DNA from 4 places in the Paenibacillus sp. B1-35 genome. Region 3 is predicted to be linked to each of the others. Evidence: predicted binding sites of a transcription regulator. Region 3 holds the regulator's gene; each other region holds the start of a gene.
What was found. The regulator LexA, encoded in region 3, represses DNA repair genes until DNA is damaged. The targets are predictions, from matches to a motif close to CGAACATATGTTCG.
Positions count from the first base shown of each region.

Region 1: a site for LexA is predicted at 1,690-1,703, ahead of recA (recombinase RecA). Genes of this name have one in related genera too.
Region 2: a site for LexA is predicted at 2,523-2,536, ahead of addB (helicase-exonuclease AddAB subunit AddB). Genes of this name have one in related genera too.
Region 4: a site for LexA is predicted at 2,777-2,790, ahead of ACQ5BJ_RS24060 (DNA polymerase IV). Genes of this name have one in related genera too.

Region 1 is NZ_JBCHVJ010000002.1:655,436-661,289, forward strand. Features, by position in the region: gene pgsA (CDP-diacylglycerol--glycerol-3-phosphate 3-phosphatidyltransferase) at 1-129, shown strand, start outside; gene ACQ5BJ_RS10565 (competence/damage-inducible protein A) at 242-1,513, shown strand; gene recA (recombinase RecA) at 1,778-2,836, shown strand; gene ACQ5BJ_RS10575 (regulatory protein RecX) at 2,908-3,588, shown strand; gene rny (ribonuclease Y) at 3,892-5,439, shown strand; gene ACQ5BJ_RS10585 (TIGR00282 family metallophosphoesterase) at 5,840-5,854, shown strand, end outside.
Region 2 is NZ_JBCHVJ010000002.1:289,489-295,342, reverse strand. Features, by position in the region: gene addB (helicase-exonuclease AddAB subunit AddB) at 1-2,374, opposite strand, end outside; gene ACQ5BJ_RS08795 (DUF1835 domain-containing protein) at 2,659-3,633, shown strand; gene ACQ5BJ_RS08790 (class I SAM-dependent rRNA methyltransferase) at 3,786-5,168, opposite strand; gene ACQ5BJ_RS08785 (Na/Pi cotransporter family protein) at 5,273-5,854, shown strand, end outside.
Region 3 is NZ_JBCHVJ010000001.1:1,116,649-1,122,502, forward strand. Features, by position in the region: gene ACQ5BJ_RS04615 (1,2-dihydroxy-3-keto-5-methylthiopentene dioxygenase) at 1-301, shown strand, start outside; gene ACQ5BJ_RS04620 (FixH family protein) at 469-924, opposite strand; gene ACQ5BJ_RS04625 (HAD family hydrolase) at 1,197-2,003, opposite strand; gene ACQ5BJ_RS04630 (hypothetical protein) at 2,061-2,591, opposite strand; gene ACQ5BJ_RS04635 (DUF896 domain-containing protein) at 2,655-2,870, opposite strand; gene ACQ5BJ_RS04640 (LysM peptidoglycan-binding domain-containing protein) at 3,052-3,414, opposite strand; gene lexA (transcriptional repressor LexA) at 3,716-4,342, shown strand; gene ACQ5BJ_RS04650 (DUF817 domain-containing protein) at 4,681-5,487, shown strand.
Region 4 is NZ_JBCHVJ010000009.1:61,496-67,349, reverse strand. Features, by position in the region: gene ACQ5BJ_RS24075 (MFS transporter) at 1-178, opposite strand, end outside; gene ACQ5BJ_RS24070 (TlpA family protein disulfide reductase) at 354-905, shown strand; gene cimA (citramalate synthase) at 985-2,598, opposite strand; gene ACQ5BJ_RS24060 (DNA polymerase IV) at 2,889-4,193, shown strand; gene ACQ5BJ_RS24055 (ferredoxin) at 4,313-4,546, shown strand; gene ACQ5BJ_RS24050 (CHASE2 domain-containing protein) at 4,813-5,854, shown strand, end outside.

The DNA of each region.
Region 1 (5,854 bases), on a different contig from region 3:
AACAACTTTCCGTTTGCGTTTCTTCATTTCCGATTTGATATATTGGCGACGTGGGTTGCCGCGTTGATCACGGTCTACTCGGGAATTGACTATTTTGTCAAAAATAAAAATGTGCTGCATCTTTCGTGATAGATGAGCGGAAGCTGTTAGGTAAATAGGTGCTTTTTCCGTATTTCCGGCTGTTTCCGGGGTGGAAGAGGCACCTATTCTTATGTACAGACTTATGGGGATGGTGGTTGACATGAAAGCAGAAATCATTGCAGTTGGCACTGAGCTGCTGCTCGGACAAATTGTAAATACGAATGCTCAATATATTTCACAGCAATTGGCTTTGGTTGGTGTGGATGTGTTTTATCATACGGTTGTCGGAGATAACGCCAAGCGAATTCAACAGACTATTGAAACAGCTCGGGATCGTTCTGACCTGCTCATTTTTACCGGCGGTCTAGGACCAACGATGGATGATTTGACGAAGGATGTACTTGCGGAAATGTTAGGTCGTAAGATGACATACGATGAACCGGCAATGGCCAAGATGACAGAGATGTTTGCAGGGCGCGGCATCCATATGGTTGAAAGCAATAAGCGTCAAGCGCATGTCATTGATGGGGCTGATGTACTGCAGAACTCGACAGGCCTCGCCGTTGGGAATGTCCTCCAACATAATGGAACAACGTATGTACTGCTTCCAGGACCTCCACGTGAAATGAAGCCAATGCTCGACAATGAGGCGATTCCGTGGCTGCAGCGTCGGCAAGTCATTGATCAATCCTCCTTGTATACGCGAATGCTGAAATTTGCGGGCATCGGAGAATCAGGTCTCGAAAATGCTCTTCTCGATCTGATCGAGCAGCAAACAGATACAACGATTGCCACCTATGCAAAGGAAGGGGAGGTACTTGTTCGATTGGCTGTAAAAGGGACAGATCGGACAGAAGCCGAGTTGAAGCTCGATCAGGTGGAACGTGAAATTCGCACCCGACTGGGCTTGCATCTCTATGCAACTGAGGATTTGCCGCTCCCAGAAGTGCTTGTGAAGCAGTTGACGCAATATGGGTTAACCTTATCCGCTGCCGAAAGCTGTACAGGAGGGATGTTCGCTGATACGATTACGGCGATCCCTGGAAGCTCGCATGTGTTCGCTGGCGGTGCGGTGACCTACTCGAACGAAATGAAGGAACGAATTCTTGGCGTGCCTCATGAGCTGCTTGAGGGAGAGCATGCACCTGGAGCAGTAAGTGAGCAAACTGCGAAGGCTATGGTTGAAGGGATGCAGGACATTGCTGATACTGATTTCACAGTAGCCATAACGGGAGTTGCAGGGCCTGACCACTCGGAGCGTAAGCCTGTCGGCTTGGTTTATATAGCAATTGCCGAGAAGGGGAAGGAAGTTGTTGTTGAAGAGTTGCGTTTGAATGGAGATCGGGAAGGGATACGCCGCCGTACGGTATATGCCATTATGTATCGGTTATGGAGACGGCTGCAGGAACGATCCGTGCATAATGCGATGTAATTTAGAAATTGTTGACAAAATAAAGAGCGGAAGCTACAATCGATTATAGATGCGGAAGAACCGTAACAAAGTGTATGTGCGCTTTGTTGCGGTTTTTTTGTTGGCTGCATCCGGCAAATTGATATATCTAATATATGGTAAAAATGGATATTGAAGTGGGTGTGTTCGTCAAAAAACGAATGTATGTTCGAAAAAATGCTTGGCAAACCGAATGAAACACGTTATGATGTATATATCAAACGAATCAGTGAAGGAAGTGAGTTTGTGTCAGATCGTCGCGCTGCGTTAGAAATGGCTTTGCGTCAAATTGAGAAACAATTCGGTAAAGGTTCGATCATGAAACTTGGCGAATCCAATCACATGCAAGTCGAGATTGTACCAAGCGGATCTCTTGCATTAGATATAGCTTTAGGAATCGGCGGTTTGCCGAGAGGTCGTATTATCGAGGTTTATGGACCAGAATCTTCCGGTAAGACAACGGTTGCGCTTCATGCGATCGCTGAAGTACAGAAGACTGGTGGACAAGCTGCATTTATTGATGCGGAACACGCGTTGGATCCGCTATATGCAAGCAAGCTGGGCGTCAATATTGACGAACTTCTGTTGTCCCAGCCAGATACAGGGGAGCAAGCGCTTGAAATTGCGGAAGCATTGGTACGAAGCGGTGCTGTCGACATTATCGTTATTGACTCTGTTGCAGCACTTGTTCCGAAGGCAGAGATTGAAGGCGAAATGGGAGACTCCCATGTTGGTCTTCAGGCTCGCTTGATGTCGCAGGCATTGCGTAAATTGTCTGGTGCAATCAGCAAATCGAAGACGATCGCGATCTTCATCAACCAGCTTCGTGAGAAGGTTGGCGTGATGTTCGGTAACCCGGAAACAACGCCAGGCGGCCGTGCATTGAAGTTCTATTCCAGTGTTCGTCTTGAGGTACGCCGTGTTGAGACAATTAAGCAAGGTACAGATATGATTGGTAACCGTACACGCATCAAGGTTGTTAAGAATAAGGTTGCTCCTCCGTTCAAGCAGGCAGACATCGACATCATGTATGGTGAAGGTATCTCACGCGAGGGAAGCATCGTCGATATTGGCACAGAGATGGATATCGTGCAGAAGAGCGGTGCTTGGTATTCCTTCGAGGGTGAGCGATTGGGCCAAGGTCGCGAGAATGCGAAGCAATTCTTGAAGGAACATTCGGAAATTGCGTTATCCATTGAAAATCAAATTCGTGAAGCAAGCAATCTAACGACAACAATCCCTGCTAAGGGTGTTAGTGAAGATGATGATGATACATTAGAATTGGAATTAGGTGACGACGAATAATTCGTTGTCTGCTCAAAGCACCTTCGCGTTAGGCGAAGGTGCTTCTATGTATTTGTATGGAGGAGAGCCGTTTGAAGGATAGTGAACGTATCGTAACAATCACACGCATAGAGCGCGTGGAGAGACAGGCTGGTCGCTATACGATTCATTTCGATGGGGCAGCTCCGCTTGAAGTGCATGAAGATGTGATGATCAAGTTCCGACTATTAAAAGGATCAGAACTGTCACTCGACTCCCTTACGGAGATATTGCGTGCAGACGAAGGGAATAAGGCCTACGTGCAAGCGATTAAGTATTTGCAGCGCAAACCACGTACACGCATCGAACTCGCACGTAACCTAGCCCAGAAGGGCTATGAAGACGGCATCGTGCATGAGGTGCTCGATCGTTTGGAACGGGAGTGGTTGGTCGATGATAAATCATATGCAATGCAATGGGCGCATCAGCGTCTGAATCGTCATATGAAGGGGCGCCGCTGGATTCAGCATGAGCTGAAGCAAAAGGGAGTGCAGGATCGGCATATTGAAACTGCGCTTTATTCGATAGATCCGGAAGAGGAATGGGAAAGCGCACTGCATGCCGCTCGCAAAAAATGGAGACAGACGAAGGGGGAAATGCATCTGCGCAAGCAAAAAGTGGCAGCCTTCCTCGCCCGCAGAGGCTTCCCAATGGATATGGCGCGTCGGGCAGCTTATGCTGCAGCGGATGAGCAAGTTGATGAAGAGGGTGTATCAGGCCATCTTGACGAATAATAAAGTGACCACTCACGTCATTTGCTTGACAATATCTTTTCATGAATAATAAAATGAACATGTATCTTTATTTTCACGAGATCAATCCCCTCTTCCAGAGATTGATTTCTAATGATTCATTTCGCCAATTTACTGATTTCCGATTGTCGCCTTAAGGCGACGCCCGTGTATGCCTAGAGCATATACATAGGCTAGTGCACGAACACTAGTCTATTGAGTTGATTAATGAATAGGGAAACTTGAAAACCAAAAATGTAACCTGTCCCAAGCAGTGCTTGGAGGAACCAACGGGGAGGTGAGGCAATGAACGTACAACTTTGGCTCGCGATCGTTCTCGTTGTGGCCGCATTGTTCTTGGGGTTTGGAATCGGATACCTGATTCGCAAATCGCTTGCCGAAGCGAAGATAACGAGTGCTGAACACGCCGCGGAACAAATTATGGATGGCGCGCGCAAGGAAGCTGAAGCGCTGAAGAAAGAAGCAGTGCTTGAAGCGAAGGACGAAATCCATAAGCTTCGCAATGAAGCGGAGAAGGACATCCGCGAACGACGGAACGAAGTTCAACGACTCGAAAGACGCTTATTGCAAAAAGAAGAGTCGTTGGATAAAAAGTTAGAAGCGCTGGAACGTAAAGAAGAACAAGTAGCTGCTAAAGAGAAACGAATCGAAGAAACACAAGAACAGATCGATCAAATTTGTCAGCAGCAAGTTACAGAATTAGAACGCATTTCGAATCTGACGATGGAAGATGCGCGTACAATTATTTTGACGAATGTAGAGCAAGAAGTGCGTCATGAAACGGCGCAAATGATTAAAGAGATTGAGCAGCAAGCTCGCGAGGAAGCGGACAAGCGCTCCCGTGAGATTATTACGATGGCTATCCAGCGTTGCGCTGCAGATCATGTCGCAGAAACGACGGTATCCGTTGTTGCATTGCCGAACGAAGAGATGAAGGGCCGCATTATCGGTCGCGAAGGACGAAATATCCGCGCGCTCGAGACGTTGACAGGGATCGATCTCATTATCGATGACACGCCTGAAGCGGTTATTCTGTCCGGATTCGACCCGATTCGCCGTGAAATTGCAAGAACATCTCTTGAGAAGCTCGTTGCAGACGGACGTATTCACCCAGCTCGCATCGAGGAAATGGTGGAGAAGTCGCGCAAGGAAGTGGACGAGCGGATTCGCGAATACGGAGAACAAGCTACATTCGAAGTCGGCGTGCACGGATTGCATCCTGATTTGATCAAAATATTGGGTCGTTTGAAGTTCCGTACAAGTTATGGACAGAACGTACTGAAGCACTCTATGGAAGTGGCTTATCTTGCCGGTTTGATGGCAGGAGAGCTTGGAGAGGATGTAACGTTAGCCAAACGTGCCGGGCTGTTGCATGACATCGGAAAAGCGTTGGATCATGAAGTTGAAGGATCTCACGTCGAAATCGGCGTAGAGTTGGCGAAGAAGTATAAAGAACATCCTGTAGTCATTAACAGCATCGCATCCCACCATGGCGACTGTGAAGCAACATCTGTCATCGCTATGCTGGTCGCTGCCGCTGACGCTTTGTCGGCAGCAAGACCAGGCGCTCGTAGGGAAACGCTTGAAACATACATCAAACGACTTGAAAAACTGGAAGAGATTTCAGAGTCGTTCGAGGGCGTTGAGAAATCATACGCGATTCAAGCGGGACGTGAAGTCCGCGTAATGGTACAACCGGAGAAGATTGATGATGCCGAAGCATATCGTCTTGCTCGTGAAATTACGAAGACGATTGAAAATGAATTGGATTATCCAGGGCATATTAAGGTAACGGTCATTCGCGAAACCCGAGCGGTTGAATATGCGAAATAGGATGCACATATAGGATTTGGAGAAGTGGCCTAATTAGGCCACTTCTCCCTTTTAGCGGTTGTTCAAAAAGTTCGCTTTTGGGCACAAAGAGATGCAGAAAGTAACTTGACATCGAATCGTGCGTTCACTTTCGAAGGGCGTATGCTTTCGAAGTATGTTTCCAACGGAAACATTCAGCTGCTCATGTAGTCTCATCTACACTTCGCCGCTCCCTACAAGTTTTGCAATGCAAAACTCACTACGGAAGCATACGCTTCAAGTTCGCGCAACCTTCTCGATGCTGCAAACCGACCTTTTTTTAATACATCGAAGAAATGGTTAGGAGATAGAAAGCTGCCTCAACTGGTCGGAACTCAAGAAGAACTGGGCTAGAGGCTGTCGCAAGGAGGACTTAGGCAAGATGAAAGTAATGTTT
Region 2 (5,854 bases), on a different contig from region 3:
GATCATGCCAAGCTGGCTGCGCTGCAAACCAGCGGTATACATCCCACCACACATTAGCGATCGGCCTTCCTTGACGCCATTGACGCAGCTGGACGATCAAGTGCTTGAGCGCAGATTCTGGATAGACGGCGAATTCCGCTTGCTCCTGTTCATTCATAAACTCGTTCGGCTCAGCCATGACGAGCCGTTCTTGCACACGCGGGAACATGCTGCGCACATGCCGCACCACCTCGGACGGCAGCAGGGTCTTTCCTTCTTCATCAGCGAGCGCATAACTAATCCATAAACTTCTGCTGGGAGTAGCAAAAGATTGATAGATTAAGAAACGCTCATCCAAAAGCTTGCGGCGAACGCCCGGCGCAAGCTCCATGCCAATTTGCTGCAGCGTATCCCGTTCATGCTCGGTGAGCACTCCATCCTCAATCGGCCGCGCTGGTATAACGCCATCATTTACGCCTAACATATATAAATGCATAATTTGGCCTGGTCTTGTCCGATCCATCGAAGCAATGAGCACCTGATCAAGCGCAGGCGGCACAAGCGCCATTTTGATGCTCTCGAATCCAGTATCGAGCATGCCGCCGAACAATTCTATACTCATCTTCTCTTCGCCAACCATTTCAACCATTTGATCCAAAATGTCTAAGAGCGAGCCCCATATTTGCCGATGCTCCCGCGATAACTGGACATCCCCATCAAGCAGAGCATCCTGACTCATGCGCTCCAGCTTGTGAGGTACGCCAAGCGCCATCCAGAAGGAGTACAGGGCTTCGCACATGCCTCGCACATTCGAGCTTGCCTTCATCGAGCGTGCAAGCTCGGCAATCGGCTCGGCAATGATGCTGCGGCAATGCTCCACCCATTCTGGCGCATGTTTTGGTTTTTCCGCAGCATCGGCTTCTTCTTCCGTACGCTCCGCCGCTCCATCGGCATGATCCGGATCGAGCGACAGGTCTGGCAGCACGGGCCACGGACGCTTATTCGTCCACATCGTCCCTTCAATGCCGCAAGCAAGCACATAGTTCTCCAGCTTGTCAAAATGCTCTCTTGTTATCGAGGCGTCGTCAGGCAGCAGAAAGTCTGTTTTGACAAATCGAAATACAGCATCGTATTTCCAATTGCCTATCAATATATCAAGCACAGCCCGCGTCATTTCGACAAAAGGATGATGTAAAACTGATTTCTTCTGATCCGTAAAGTATGGAATCCCCGCTTCCGTGAACACCGTATCAATCAGCTCGCCATAATGCGCAATATTTCGCACCATAACCGCCATGTCTCTCCAGCGGACTTGTTCATTGCGCACACGGCTCAGCATATCTCTAGCTATCGCTTCAACCTCTGCGCGGCGATGAACAGCAGCCTGCACGGTAATCTCCTGTTCATCTTTACGGGCAGGCGGATGCCCATCCTTGATCTTGCTTGCCGCGGCGGCATTTTCCGACTCGCGATACTTTACTTTGCGCTCGAAGTTCCGCTCCAGATGAGCGAGCATGGGCGATGCCGCATAACGTGGAAGCGGATCTTCCTGCGGCTCCAGCTTCGTGATGCGCCCGATCTCTACACCGAGGGTGTCGGCGATTTCGCGCAGCTTCAGCATCGTAGTAGCCGTCGGGTGGAACAAGTTCAGCTCATGCGGAACCTCGCCTAGCTCATACGCCTTGTCCAGACACAGCGTCACGTTCACATTAGGCGCATGAAGAATAAGGGAAGCGAGAACTGCATATTCCTGTGGGGTAAATCCATGAAACCCGTCAATCCAAATATCAGCATTCTTTACATACTTCGATGCTGCAACCCCCTCGGACAGCTTGGCAAGCACATCTTCGCCATCCAAATAGCGGCCAGCCAATTCCGATTCGAATTCGTGCAGAATGCTGGATATGTCTCGCAACTTCGCGGACAGCAGCGGCTGGCCGGTCATATGCGCATCCAAAAAAGCGAGATGCTCATCCACCTCACTGGGTTCCACTCGATATCGCTTCATTTCATCAAAGAGATCATTTAGTTTCTCAATAAATCCAAATTGCTCCGCCGCACCAGCGAATAAAGGCAAATCCGACTTGCGGTGCTGCAAGATTTTGTACAGCAGCATCTTCTTGCCTTCTTCATTGATAGGAGTCAGTGCTGTGCCGCCCGTTTCCTGCATTACCCGATACGCAAGACGACGGAAGCTCAGCACTTGCGCTCTCATAATGCCCGCGATTCCTTCCTCGCGAATGAGCGCATGTTCTGCTTGAAAAGTTGCCTGTTCAGGCACTATCCATATGATCGGAGTCCCGTCCGCTTTACTCCGAAGCTCATCTCGTACTTGTCTCAATACATGCTCCGTCTTGCCACTGCCGGAACGACCGATGACAAAATGCAACGGCAAAGTGATCCCTCCATTTCCCTGATTACGATTCATGGCATCTGCTTGCCACGATGTGATAAACTATAATCAAACCAATAAATGGTATATATTTTCGAATACAGCCGATTCTAGCATTAGGTTTCATTATACCATAATCCAATCTGTCGATAGAACACATGTTTGGAAAAGATGCCGATATTCGCCAATCGCTTCCTGTGATAGACATCATTTCACGAGGAAGGCGGGATCGAAGACGAGGCTCATGTTCAACATACCCTCTAATTCGAACAAGGAGGCTGATTGTCATGATTCATATTGTCAACGGGGAGTGCACTGCCAGACAACTAAGCAGCATTGCTGAACAGCGATGGAAAGAGAAGGTATGGGTATATTCTGAACTGCTGACCGAAGGCCCTGTATATGCAAGGCTAGAGCAGTATTTAGCGTATCGGGCTTTGCAACTGGAGCGCATGTGCGGACTGCCTTCAACTGTTTTTTTGCAGAGAGGAAATGAACAGGAACGTTCGTGGAAATCTGATATTTTACCCGCTAATGAGATTGCATTATGGTTCGAACACGATTTGTTTGACATTACAATGCTACTCCGCTTAGTGGATCGCCTAACACAGGAAAATGCGAACGCCAAACTTTACTGGGTCGATATTGCATCGATCGCTGAGCATGATCGCTATCTCGGATTTGGCGCGTTGACAGGAGAACAATTGGCTCCTTATCGCGACACTGCCATTTTACTGACCGCAGAGCGTATCGAATGGATGCGATCAGCATGGATCGCATATACGAGTCCAAATCCGCTTAAAATTGCGCAATGGGTTAACGATGCCAGTTCCGTATCTGCCCCATTCTGCGCTATTAGGGAAGCGCTTCAGTTCCATCTTTCCCGTTATCCATCCGTACAGGATGGAATGGGAATTGTCGAGCGAATCACACTGCATGCCGTTAAGGATGGAACTGCTTCCTTTCAACAATGCTACGACATTGTTCGCAAGCAGCTGCCGGAATACGGACTAGGGGATTTGCAATTCTGGGGCTACCTGCGCAGATTGACAAGTGGCGATGCTCCTCTGCTTGAGCTGTCTCCAAGCTCGTCCCCATTGCCTGAACCTTTCCAGTCCTCTGCTGCGAATGACGGGCAGTTGTTCGTAACCGACAATGGCCAACAGGTGCTGAACGGCACACTCAACTGGGCGCAAGTCGGTGGATATGGACGCTGGCTGGGCGGTGCATTTATAACTCGCACTGCAGTCGGAATAAAATAGCAGCAAGATGAAATCTTTAAACGGATACGATTTTGAACATGTACGTATGCAAAAGAAGCGCCGTGCATTGTAGACCAATCCGATCTGGTCTACAGCGCATAGCGCTTTTCACGTAAATCCCTTCAATTGCAGCGGAAGAGCCGCATAAAATACTACTTCGTGCGAACCTCGAAAATAGCGAACTTCAAATAATGTCCTTCATCAACACCCGCAATTTGCGGGTGATCCTTGCCCGCAGGGCGCCATTCCACAAGACGAAGCACCTTGCCCGCATCCTGTGCCGCATCCAATATCGACTGCATGAACATGTCTGGCCGCATATGATAAGAGCAGCTTGCCGTTACCAAATAGCCGCCATCATTAACGAGCTTCATGCCGTGCAGATTAATATCCTTGTATCCGCGATACGCCCCCTCAACAGCGCCTCGCGTTTTTGCGAAGGCGGGAGGATCCAGTACGACAACATCCCACGTACGTCCGCCGCCAGCGGTCATCGGCTTCGAAGTATCTACCTTCTTCGCACCGGCTTCTCCACTCGCCCGCTGTGCACGCTCCTCCAAGCCGTGAACCTGCTCGCGCAAGTAGGCGAAGGCATCCGCAACGACAAACTCTACACGCTCTGTAAAACCATTCAATTCAACATTGCGCTTCGCACTCTCGATCGCATGCTCGGAAATATCGAGACAAGTGACCTTCTTGGCCCCATATTTACAAGCATTCAGTGTGAAGCTTCCCGTATGAGAGAAGCATTCCAGCACAGTCGCTCCATCCCACCAAGGGAAGGTAACCGGCTTGCCCTTTGCATTAAGCGGCAGCGTCTGCACAGTTCCATCCTCTGCTTCTACTTCACCCAATCGGATGCCGCTGCGGGCTCCCCAGCCTGTCATGAGCGGGGCAATGGAAGCGCGGTTCTCACGCTGATCGAAGAAGTAGCCAGTCTTCTGTCCTTCTACAATATCCACTTCGATGAGAAGCCCGTTCTCCTCCACTTGAATATGACGCGGGCAATCTCCGTACAGAATACCTGTCTTCAGTTCAAGTCCTTCCCGCTCGCGAATTGGCACATCACTGCGCTCGTAGATGCCGCGCGGCTGCATGACATCTACCAAAGCTGCAACCAAAGCCTCCCGATGCACATCCATACCGAGTGTCACGATTTGCACGACGAGAACATCACCAAAGCGATCGACGATGAGTCCCGGCAGGAAGTCGGCTTCTCCATACACAAGACGATATGCCGCAGCTCCAGGCAAGAAGCGCTGGCGATGAGCGACACAGCGTTCAATCCGTTCCTTGAAGAAGACTTCATCCATCGCTTCAATCGGTTCATAGGACACGATCCGAACCGTAATTTGCGATGCAGGATTATAATATCCTGTTGCGATATACTTCCCTTGGGCGTTCTGGACATCCACAAGCGTTCCTGGCTGCGGGTTACCTTCTACCACCTCTATTTCCGATTGATACACCCATGGATGAGAGCGTTCAATTCTCTTTTTCCGCGAACGGATTAATTTTACAAAAGGCCTATTCAATTACAGTTCTCCTCTCGGCTCCCATAGCTTGTCATGGCTGTCCACTCGCAAGCATAGAATGGATAACGTATTGCGATGAATGATCAATGACAAAGGAGCCCTTCATGTTCAAAGAAATTTGGTTCCCGCTCCTTGGCGGGTTGGCACTGTTTCTGTTTGGAATGAAAACGATGGAGCTTGCCCTTCATGCTTGGGCAGGCCCTTATTTGCATCGATTTCTGCACAGCTCGACCCGAACCCCGCTTCACGGTATGCTGTTTAGCACAGGCATGACAGCCGTGCTGCAAAGCAGCACAGCCATCACAGTCATAACGATTGGCTTGGTCAATGCGGGTATTATAAACTTCTCCCGCACGCTCGGCATTATATTAGGAACAAACATTGGCACCTGTTTGACGACTGAACTGATTGGTCTTAATATAAGTCAATTTGCAGCGCCGCTCCTCTATCTGTCCATAGCTGGATGGCTGATGGGAGCATTGGTCGATGAATATCAGCCTAGGCTTCTGCAACACTTTTCCTCTTGGATGCGGCCGCTCCAGTACGGATCTCTTGCCACAGCCGGCTTCGCCTTTATCATGCTGGGCATAGAGTGGATGAAGAAAATTAGCGAGCCGCTCCAGCAGCGCGGCTTATTCACATGGTTCCTAGAACGTTCAAGCGACAGTCTGCTCTGGGCTCTGGCT
Region 3 (5,854 bases):
ATCCGATGCAACTCCTAATATTGAAGAGCTGCTGAAGAAATTTGAGCAGGTTCACACCCACACAGAAGATGAAGTAAGAGCCATTACTGCCGGCAATGGTATATTTATTATTAAAGGTAGCGACGATGTCGGTTATATGGATGTAGAACTGGAAGCTGGGGATGTGATCTCTGTTCCAGAGGAGAAACCACATTACTTCACGTTGATGGACAATCGTCAAATTGTAGCGGTACGCCTCTTTATCGAGACTGAAGGATGGATTGCGCACCCGTATACGGATCCCACCTTTCAAAAAGCCTAACTCCTTTACAAGGTAAATCCTATAGAAATGAACTGATTTTCACGTCTATTCACAATGCCTTTCATTATATGCAAACAGGGCAGTCTCATAAGTTCCTGTCTTTACTCGGATCTTATGAAGCTGCCCCTTCTTATAGAGGAATCATTTTATTTTCTTATCGAAATTCCTTACTTTACAGTAAACTGCTTCTTCGGCATCGAGTGCATATCACGAGCAGTTACATGAGAGATGACGGTATAGGTACCCGCTTTCTTGAATGTCTTCTCGAACTGATAAGTTCCATCTTTTACAGGCTTACCCTCGATCATCTCATGCTCTTCTCCATCCATCCACAATTCAAACTCGACTTTGTCAGCGTCATCTACCGCCTTATCATCTTGCGTTACCCGAGCTGAGATTGTAGCAGCTTCGTTGCTCTTTACTTCTTTCGGCACCTGTAATTCAACCTTAATCATTGCAGGCATCTCATGATTTCCTTCTTGCATTGCACCAGAGCCATGACCAGCATGTCCTTCATGACCGGCTGATGATGAGCTACTTCCCGAGCTATTTCCACAACCAGTTAGCAGCATTGCCCCGATTGCCATTATGAGCACAATTAATTTATTTTTGTTGCTGAACATACAAGCTCACTCCTCAACATTTATGCTAGGATTATCGTATCATTATATACAGCATTCTCCAATTCCTCATGACTCTATCGAGCTATAATTTAGGTAATTCTGTGACGATCCAATGACATTTATCACACTTTTCCTCATTCTTTATTTCAATATTTTCTTTTTTCACCGCACATAAATACATACAACGCATTAGAAAAAGCCTGTGTTCCCACAGGCTTGCTCTTGTTAGTCTTGCTCGATGCAATTGATTATGAAGTTGTATCTACAACGATTTACGATTCCTTCGAGTTGATCGCTTCAATAATTTGCTCAATTTCAGTTAGGCTCGTAATCGTATATTCTGGATGAACATCGCCTGACAATTCAAGACCTTTACGATTCAACCAGGCATGATGCATACCAACATTTTGGGCACCTTGAATATCAGTCGTTAATTTGTCTCCTATCATAATTCCTTCATGCGGTTCTATACCGAGCAAGGACATCGCATGCTTGAACAATTCTGGATCCGGTTTCCCTTTCGGATGATGCCCAGAGATTACGATATGATCAAAATAAGATAAGAGTTCCCGCTCACCATTCAACTTTTCCTGCTGCAGGTCAGGTGAGCCGTTCGTGAGCAACAACAACGGATACTGTGCTATTAATTGGCGGAGCACCTCGTAAGTCTCATCATATACATAAGAACGGGCCCGACGTTCACTCATAAATCGTTCTGCCAACTCTGCACCTAGTTCTTCATCAACTCGACCGGCTGCCTGAAGTCCCTGTGTCCATGCTGCTCGACGATACGCAGGTGCAAGCTGCTCTAATAATCGAAATTCAGGATGATCCCCTTCTGCAAACTTTCCCCATAGGGCTTCAAATGGATTAATCCCGATATTCTGCGTGAAAGGATACGTTTCGTAAGAAGCGTATAATTCGCGGGCAGCTTGACGAACACAAGACTCCAATTCCTCTGGTTCAATACCTGTTCGCTCATATGCATATTCACAAGCAGCAGCAAAGGCCTCTTCAACAGAGCGTTCATCCCATAATAGAGTGTCATCCAAATCGAACAGCACAGCACGTATAGACATGTTTCTCTCTCCCATCACAGCGACTAGATTAGCTTCTCATTATATACATGTGCAAACTTATTTCGACGCTTCTTTCTTCGAAGTGTCTTCGAACTCAATCTTATGCTGATTAGCAAAGACGCGCAGTCGTTCGCCCATTGCATTGGTATCGTATCTGTTCAGCATTCGAGAGAATATCCAATTCGCACCTTTCCCCGTATGTTCAATCACCACATATCCAGGCTGAATTGCAATCTTCTTCATATCTTTGGAAGACAAGGTACGAAGACGATTCCAACGAATCGTTGATACCTCGTCAGCTCCGACACGCAGAAACGGTCTTCTTAAGAATAAAATTATTCCCAATCCGACATAACATACGATCGTAACCCAATAAAGAGTTGGATATTGATTGTTCGTGATAATCCCGCCTAGTAGTGCATACATAATGGCGAAAGCAATCAATGCGAGCGGCATGATGAAGCTGCGTCCTTTAAATTCTTCATACGCAGGCTTGCCTGCAGACAGCGACGGCTTGCCTTGCTTCATTCGCTGCTTGTTCAATTTTGCACTATTTTGGCGGACTTTGCGTTCCCAACTGCGAGACATGAATTCGCTACCCCCTGTATTGTAAACGAGTAATGATAATCCATCGTTATTAATGAAGAGTCATTAATGAACGAGACCGTTCGTACCGGAATTATCTGTTCCTTCTTCGTCCTCTACATAGCGAATATTGTCTAATTGATTACGCACCTGCTTACGGAAAAGTACCAAATATTCCTCACGCAGCTTTGCGCGCTCTTCCATTTCCGCTTCGCTCAGCCCTACTGTCTTATGTTTGCGGGCCAGTTCATTAATTCGTGCAATAAGCTTGTCAATATTCATCATGTACCTCCATGTGTGTAAGCATATGTTCTACTTTGACATGGAGGTACCAGCTTGTCAAGCAAGCTTCTCCAAAGCCATTATATAGATAAAAAAGAGGCTCCATGAGCCCCTTCGTAAACTGTTTATATGTATAGATATTTGTTTCATCTGAGCCAATTTTCCGAAAATTGTTTTGTTATCAAGGAATCGGTACCAACAATACTTCTCCTGCCTGCAAAAATTCACCTGTTAACTGATTCAATTGTGCAATTTCATATATAAATTCACGAATATCCGTATGCTCAGGCTTATATGTTGATGCAATCTCCCACAACGTATCTCCAGGCTGAACAAGAACTCGTTCAACAACAGTTCCACTCACAACATCCTCACGGTCATCATCATTTCCAAGTGCTTGTACAATGCTTCCACAAGTAATGAACAACAATACGATTAAACTGATCATAAAACGCACACGCAAAGGAAACAAACGCTTCTTTTGCTCAGATTGCGAAGCTGTTGTCGACACCTTATAAATGGAACGATACGTTGTATACATCATAAATGATCACTCCCAAACACTTGTTCTATTATTTAATATTTCAAATTTAACACGAACACACGTTTGAGTCAACATATATTTAGAACGCTCGTTCCCCTTTTATTGTTCGTTACTCTTTTGGGATTGTATGCATTTCATTGAAAACAGCATGATCAAAAATGATTAAAGATACTTTATTTCCTTCTTATCCGATTACGCCTATATTCTATTTTTTATTCAAAATCTTTAGAACTTATGTTTGTACGAACGGAGGTTCTGTGGTATAATTTTGTCAAAAGAGTATTCATTGGAGTTGATACCCTTGTCTAAAATATCAAGTCGTCAACAAGCTATCCTTGATTTTATACGTGATGAAGTCCGAGCTAAGGGCTACCCACCTTCTGTTCGTGAAATAGGAGAAGCCGTTGGTCTAGCATCCAGTTCTACCGTACATGGTCATCTTGATCGTCTCGAGAAGAAGGGCTTTATTCGTCGTGACCCTACGAAGCCTCGGGCAATTGAACTGCTTAGCGATCAGTCCGACCGCACGGCAGACTTTTCTCGCTCCTTTGCGCGTGTGCCGGTAGTTGGTAAAGTAACTGCGGGTGAACCGATTACCGCAACAGAGAACATCGAAGATTACTTCCCACTGCCTTTGCACATGGTTGGAGACGATGAAAATGTATTCATGCTATCGGTCATGGGGAATAGTATGATTGAGGCCGGTATACATAATGGCGACTATGTCATCGTACGTCAACAGCAGACAGCGAACAACGGAGATATCGTCGTTGCGATGACCGAAGATGATGAAGCGACGGTTAAGACATTCTATCGAGAAAAGGATCATATCCGCTTGCAGCCTGAAAATCCAACTTATGAGCCGATTCGCTTACAACACGTAACTATTCTAGGCAAAGTTATTGGTTTGTTCCGTGATTTTCATTAATACAAACAGAAATGCCTCGTTTCCACTTCATTAGCTGGTTAAACGAGGCATTTTATTTTGCTTCCATCTCCACTATCCCCCTCAAGACAATATTTTCAAAAATAAGCTCAGTACAATCGTTATACCGGATTGAAGATTAACTTACTTTTCGCCCTCTTCCCTTCGTTACAATATCTATAGAAATCATTAATTCATTTGAGTCGGCATATTATTATTTTATTGTTTTTCAATAATTATTTATTGACTAATAGTATATTCCTAATTATGATTGTACCTAACGAATTACATGGTGCTTGTTCATCAACCGATTAATACGATAATCAATGTAGGAGAATCGAATGGGAAAATTTTTTAAACTTAGGTCATTCATTTATTTTGGCTGGCAGCAAGCGCTGTCTTGCTTATTCCCCGCTTTTATTTTTGCAATGCTGGCACTTACGAAAACCGTTGACATCCCTTTCATGCATCGCTATGATTTCTTGTTGTTTGTTTGCATAATTGCACAGATTATTATGATTCGACTTGGGATCGAAACGTTCGACGAATTAAAGGTAATTTGCGTCTTTCATTTGATTGGACTTATGCTCGAAATATACAAAGTCCATATGGGTTCTTGGGCTTACCCTCAAGAAGGCTGGACAAAAATATTCGGTGTACCTTTATACAGCGGATTTATGTACGGGAGTGTGGCGAGTTACTTATGTCAAGCATGGCGACGACTACAGGTCAAGGTATATCGATATCCCACACCTTGGTATACGATACCGCTAGGGTTGGCCATATATTTTAATTTCATGACCCATCACTTTATTTATGATTTACGTTGGGTATTAATGCTCTTGCTATTCGTCATCTTTTTTAGAACGTACGTCGAGTATACGGTATTGGGCGTGACACGTCGTATGCCACTTGTGCTGTCGTTTGCTCTAATCGGATTTTTTATATGGGTTGCAGAAAACATCGGGACATTTTTGGGTGCATGGTATTATCCTCATCAAGTTAACGGTTGGAATCTTGTGAAGTGGGGGAAATTCAGCTCCTGGTTCTTGCTAGTCATCGTGTCTTTCATGATCGTTGCCCATCTGAAGCATGTAAAAGGAGGACATTTCAAGAAAAATAGTTATATCCGCGACATGAAGTCGTAAAATCAGAATGAGAACAGCTTGTTCTTTACTTTCTGGTAACAATGCATTTGGAAGTACATTCTTTGATGCATTATTATAACGTGTCAACTACTGTTCTATTGTAGAAAACCTAGTATCATGTAAAAGTTTTTATATCGGATTGAAATTGAATCTATCGTTGGATCAATTTTCAAAATCAAAAGGCTTTGTTCTTCCAAAAATTCTTATAAGCAGCGAGATCCTAGATCATTCCCACGCATGTTAGAATCAATTGCAAAATGTTCAATATAAGAGAAATGTTCTATTTTCCAATAAAACATAATTCCAACAAACTCATATCTTAGAGTCGCATCACAATGATATGCTAGAAACAAAAGCCGCTGATTAT
Region 4 (5,854 bases), on a different contig from region 3:
CGGCAGATAGCGAGAACAAAGTAATAATGAGGCTCGTCTGAAGGGAAGTCAATCCAAGATGTCGCTTGACTTCGGGCAAAATCGGGACAAGCATGGAATTTCCCAGTACCATAACAAGGGGGACGGTTGCCAGAGCTGCATATTCAAGCCATAGTGGCCGAGATTGTTGTGATGACATACATTACCTTTCCTTCGTGTAGTCTTTGAGTCAGTTCGTCGTTACTGTACCCGCATAACTCGGTTGGCATACGTGAGCAGGTTAGGAAAGGTGATTGTCGGAAGGGAATCGTATTTTTACTGGAAAAAGGGTACAATATGAACACGGAACAAGATGCGAACAAGGAGAATATAGGATGAAAAAAAGTTTACTATTGCTTGTAGTGAGTGTGCTGCTCATTGGAATTGCGATATGGAACAATCAAGATAAGTCGACATCTACAGTCAGCAATAATGGAGCTCCGACCAAAATTGGCGGGCAGGTTGGGGACTTGGCGCCATCGATTTCATTGAATGTGCTAGGGTCTGAGTTGAAACCTATTACGGTAGGCGGGAAGCAAGACAAGCCGATCTTTGTTAACTTTTGGGCTTCCTGGTGTGATCCGTGCAAGGCTGAAGCGCCTGATTTGGTGAAGCTGCACGAGAAGTATAAGGATAAGCTGTTAATGGTATCGATTAATGTAACCGCTCACGATACAGAAGAAGGAGCCAAGGAATTCGTTGCGGCCTATGGTTTAACGAATCCGGTTCTTCTGGATAGTAGAGGGCAGGCGTTCAAAGCGTATAATGGAATTGGCTTCCCTACGAATGTACTGCTGGATAAGAACGGAGTAATTCGTCAGCGTTATGATGGTATCAGGCCACCTGCTGAATTAGAACAGGCCATTCAACAAGTCATTGCAGAATAACGAACTGAAGTAAATAGAGCCATGACCACTTATCAAGGAGGTCATGGCTCTATCTCTATGAAAGAATATTTGCATTACGTTAGTGATTGACGAGTCCAACCTGCTCTTTGCGCTCGGTGGACGTAGCCACCTTCTCTTGACCTATTAACGCGTAACGAATACTGTCGATAAGTGCTTCCCAACTGGCCTCAATAACGTTGCTGGAGACTCCGACTGTACTCCACGTATTGTTGGAGTCTGTTGATTCGATCAGCACTCGTACCTTGGCTGCTGTCGTATTGTTCTCATCGAGTACACGAACTTTATAATCGGTGAGATGCATGTCTGCGATAGAAGGGTAATGGCGACTAAGTGCTTTGCGCAGCGCACTGTCTAATGCGTTCACAGGGCCGTTGCCCTCAGCGGCCATATAAATGGACTCGTCATCTATTTGCAGCTTGACGATTGCTTCAGATACAACGGATTGCTGTGATGATTTTTCTACCAGTATTTTAAACGACTCAAATGTGAAAGGATCCTCGGCTTGCCCTGTAGCCTGACGCAATAAGAGCTCCAGAGAAGCGTCCGCACCTTCGAATTGATAGCCCTGATGCTCAAGCTCCTTGATTCGATCCATAATTGCTCTCGTTTCAGGCTTCGTAGCATCAAGTTCGTACCCTAATTGCTGTGCCTTTGAAAGAACGTTGCTCTGGCCTGCTAATTCAGATACAAGTATCCGTTGTTTGTTGCCAACCAATTCAGGGACGATATGCTCATAGGTACGAGGATCCTTCATGATCGCAGAGACATGGATGCCTCCCTTATGTGCAAAGGCTGCGTTGCCTACATAAGGCTGATTGACAGGCATAGCTACGTTGGCGATCTCGCTTATATATCGAGCAGCCGGTGTTAGCGCTTGGAGCTGGCTATCTTCAACACAGGAGTATCCCATCTTCAATTGAAGTGTCGGAATGATGGAGCATAGATTGGCGTTGCCGCATCTTTCACCATATCCGTTGATTGTGCCTTGTACTTGTGTGACGCCTGCTTCTACCGCTGCAAGTGTATTCGCAACAGCGAGCTCACAATCGTTGTGTGTATGAATGCCAAGCTTCACTTGCACATGGTTGCGAACATCTCGAATGATGGTACCGATTTCGTTAGGCAGTGTGCCTCCATTGGTATCGCACATGACGACCCAGTCAGCGCCGGCTTCTTGCGCCTTGCGCAGTACTGCAATCGCATATTCCGTGTTGTTTTTGTAGCCGTCAAAGAAATGCTCTGCGTCGAGCATCACCTCAAGTCCTGCTTGCTTCAGATAGGCGATAGAATCATAGATCATGGCTAAATTTTCATCCAGCGTCGTTTGTAGGGCGGTATGGACGTGGAAGTCCCATGACTTTCCTACAAGCGTTGCAGCAGGAACGTTCGCTTCAATAATGCGATTTAGGTTGGCGTCCTGTTCGGCGAGTGAATCTTTGCGTCGGGTACTGCCGAATGCCGTTAGTTTCGCATTCCATGAATAAGCAGCTACTCTTTTGAAAAATTCAATATCCTTGCCGTTGCTTCCCGGAATGCCGCCTTCAATGTATGTGACGCCAATCGCATCAAGTTTGCGCGCGATTTTGATTTTATCGTCCGCGGACAAGCTAATTCCTTCGCCTTGGGTGCCATCGCGAAGTGTTGTGTCAAAGATAGAGATGAATTTTGACATTCTAGGAACCTCCTTAAGTTATGCAAGGATGAATATGGAAATAACTATTTCCCTATTATAGCACTGCTTTCTTGCTTGTATAGTCGAAAATCATAATCGTATACTTGATTTTTTAGCAAAGGAAGTTGGTATTCATGCTTGCAACGGATTGTAGTAATCAGTAAGCTGATAAGAGAATAGAACAATTGTTCGAGATAACTTGGTAATATATAGAAATAAAGGGATCGTTGTCTTGCGTAGTTAATTAGGCTGTATGAATACAATGAAGCTGTTAGGAAGGGGGCAGTATTATGAATGAGAACGAAACTTCGCGCAACTACATACAACAATATTATCCGACCAAGGGTCGAGTCATATTGCATCTCGACATGAATGCTTTTTATTGCTCTGTACATGCAGCAGAAGAACCTGAAAAATATCAAGGCCAGCCAACGGCGGTGGCTGGCAGCATGGAATTGCGCAAGGGTATCATTGTTACTTGTTCTTATGCTGCCCGCAAGCTTGGCATTCGCACAGGAATGCATGTGAAGGAGGCGATGCGGCTGTGTCCCCACTTGATTGTCATTCGGCCTGATTTTTATTTATATCGCAAATATTCAAGAGCCTTTATCGAAATCGCGCGCAGCTATACCCCGCTAGTTGAGGTCGTTTCGATCGATGAGTGTTACATGGATATTACAGGATCCAAAATATTTGGCACACCGCTCGACATTGCTAATGAACTGCAGACGAGGATTCGAGAGGAATTGAGCTTACCTTGCTCAGTTGGCATAGCACCGAATAAGCTGCTTGCAAAAATGGCGTCTGATATGAAAAAGCCAAATGGGATTACCATCCTGCGAATTCGGGATATGTCGAAGCAATTGTGGCATAAACCGTGCGGCGAGTTGTTCGGGATTGGTCGCAAAACTGCTGATAAGCTGTCCCGCGCGGGAATACGCACTATTGGAGAACTGGCGCATACCGATGAAGGGCGGCTCGTGTCATTGTTCGGCATACAGGGGCATTGGATGAAGCAGGCAGCCAATGGCATCGACGATTCGCCAGTGAAAGCAGAGCGTGAACAGAACAAATCAATCGGCCATACGACGACCTTGCCGAAGGATGTGGAGTCGAAGGAAGAAGTAAGAAGAGTTTTGTTGAACTTGGCAGATCAGGTGGCGCGCCGGATACGAAAGCAAAAACTGATGGCACAAACTGTACAGCTTACTATTCGTACTCCGGATATGAAGACGATAACGCGGTCAAGCACACTCCAGGGACCCACAGACGATGCTGGATGCTTGTTGGATGAGGCCTGGAAGCTTTATGAGAAGCACTGGACGTCAGGCAGGCCGATTCGGCTTCTAGGGATTACGGGCCAAAATCTAGTAGCAAAGCAAGAAGCGGCCGTACAGTTGGATTTGTTTGATTTCGAGCGTCAGCCGAAGCGAGAGCAATTGATAGAGACGATGGATCGGATACGAGATAAATATGGAGAAAATGCGATTGTTACGTTAGGAATGCTTGGAGATAATCCTTCTACATTGCTTCGCAATCACCGTGTTCGGGGTACTTCCCTTCAAACCGATACACTGCATGGATCAGACGAGTAATTAATAATTTTCAAATCATTTAAAAAAGTTGGAAATCGTTTGAATTCCAAGCTTGTTTGTATTATATTGATAACGGAGGAACCAAGAAGATCTGTACGATTACAGGAGGGAACTGACCAATGGCAAAATATACTTGGGTTGATAAAGACACATGCATCGCTTGTGGAGCATGTGGCGCTACTGCACCTGACATTTATGACTACGATGATGAGGGTATCGCAGAAGTTATTTTTGAAGGTGACAACAACCAAGGGGTAACCGCTATCCCAGACGATCTGTTTGACGATCTGCAAGATGCTGCAGACGGCTGCCCAACAGATTCTATTAAGATTGCGGACGCACCATTTAACTAATCTACTGGAAGCATACTACACACATAGAGAGAGAAATACCTACACGATCCCCGCGCCTCCCGCGGGGATTTTATTATATCTGCTCACCTCAACTAATTACTGCATCAAAGCAACAATTCGCAAAATTCGACAAAATTCAGCTTGAAATAACCAATATCATCGTATACGCTCATACAATATGATAGATTAAATATAGCAGAATATATCATTCTTGATTGTAGCAATAAACTGGTTCATGCTGCCAAGGTGAAGTAGGTGATTTCGAGATGAGAAAATTCGTTGTCCCGGCATTGATCGTATCGCTGCTGACCATGATTATGGTATATGTGTACACTCATGGAGCTGGTGGCGTGTTTCATATGGCGGAGCAGGCATTTCGTGATGCTTTGCGAACGAAGAGTATTGAACAGCGGCAGCCCGATGATCGAATCAAGATGATAGCGATTGACGAGCCTTCATTAGCACAGCTCGGCTCTTTTCCATGGTCTCGCTCCTATTATGCCGAATTAAGTGCAAGGTTGATGCATGCCGGTGCCCGGGCGGTCGTCATCGATTTACTGATGCTTGATCCCTCTATGCATGAAGAGGAGGACGAACGCTTATCTGAACAATTGAGTACATACCCGTCAATATACTTGCCGGTGCAGGTTTCACTTCTTCCTTTACAAGAGAATGCCCATTCTCTCGAAGCGTCTGGTGTTGAGCGGCCTCCATCTTCCATTCGAGTTGCTGATAGTCAACTCGGACATGTGAATGTAATTCCAGACGGTGACGGCGTTATTCGAAAAATTAGTTTAGGCATTCCGGATGAACATGGAAAGATGATTCCTTCTATAGATGTTCTAGCCGCGAATCAGTTATTGCCAGAAGATAAGCAAATTCGGTGGGATGGGTTAAGCGGCCGTTGGTATCGGGGGGAGAAGGTGATTCCGACAGAGAATCGGGATCAAGTCGCATTCGATTATTTCTCTTCCATTTATGGCGATAGCACGGACAATCTGTACGGCTATGATCGTCAGTCGTTTGCAGATGTATGGAATGGTACTGTTGATCCTTCCTATTACAAGAACTCCGTCGTCTTAATAGGCCCCTATGCAGCCTCATTAAGCGACCGGCACATGACGCCGCTTAGTCGATCAATGACACTTTATGGCGTGGAGATTCACGCGAATATGGTTCAATCGCTAGTGGAAGGTCGCTTTTATAAGGAAGCTCCGTTTTTTTGGAATGTGATTGCATTACTTCTAGGAATTAGCATTGTAGGTTGGAGCGCATCGCGAATTCGAGGCGTTCAAGGTGTTGCTGCAG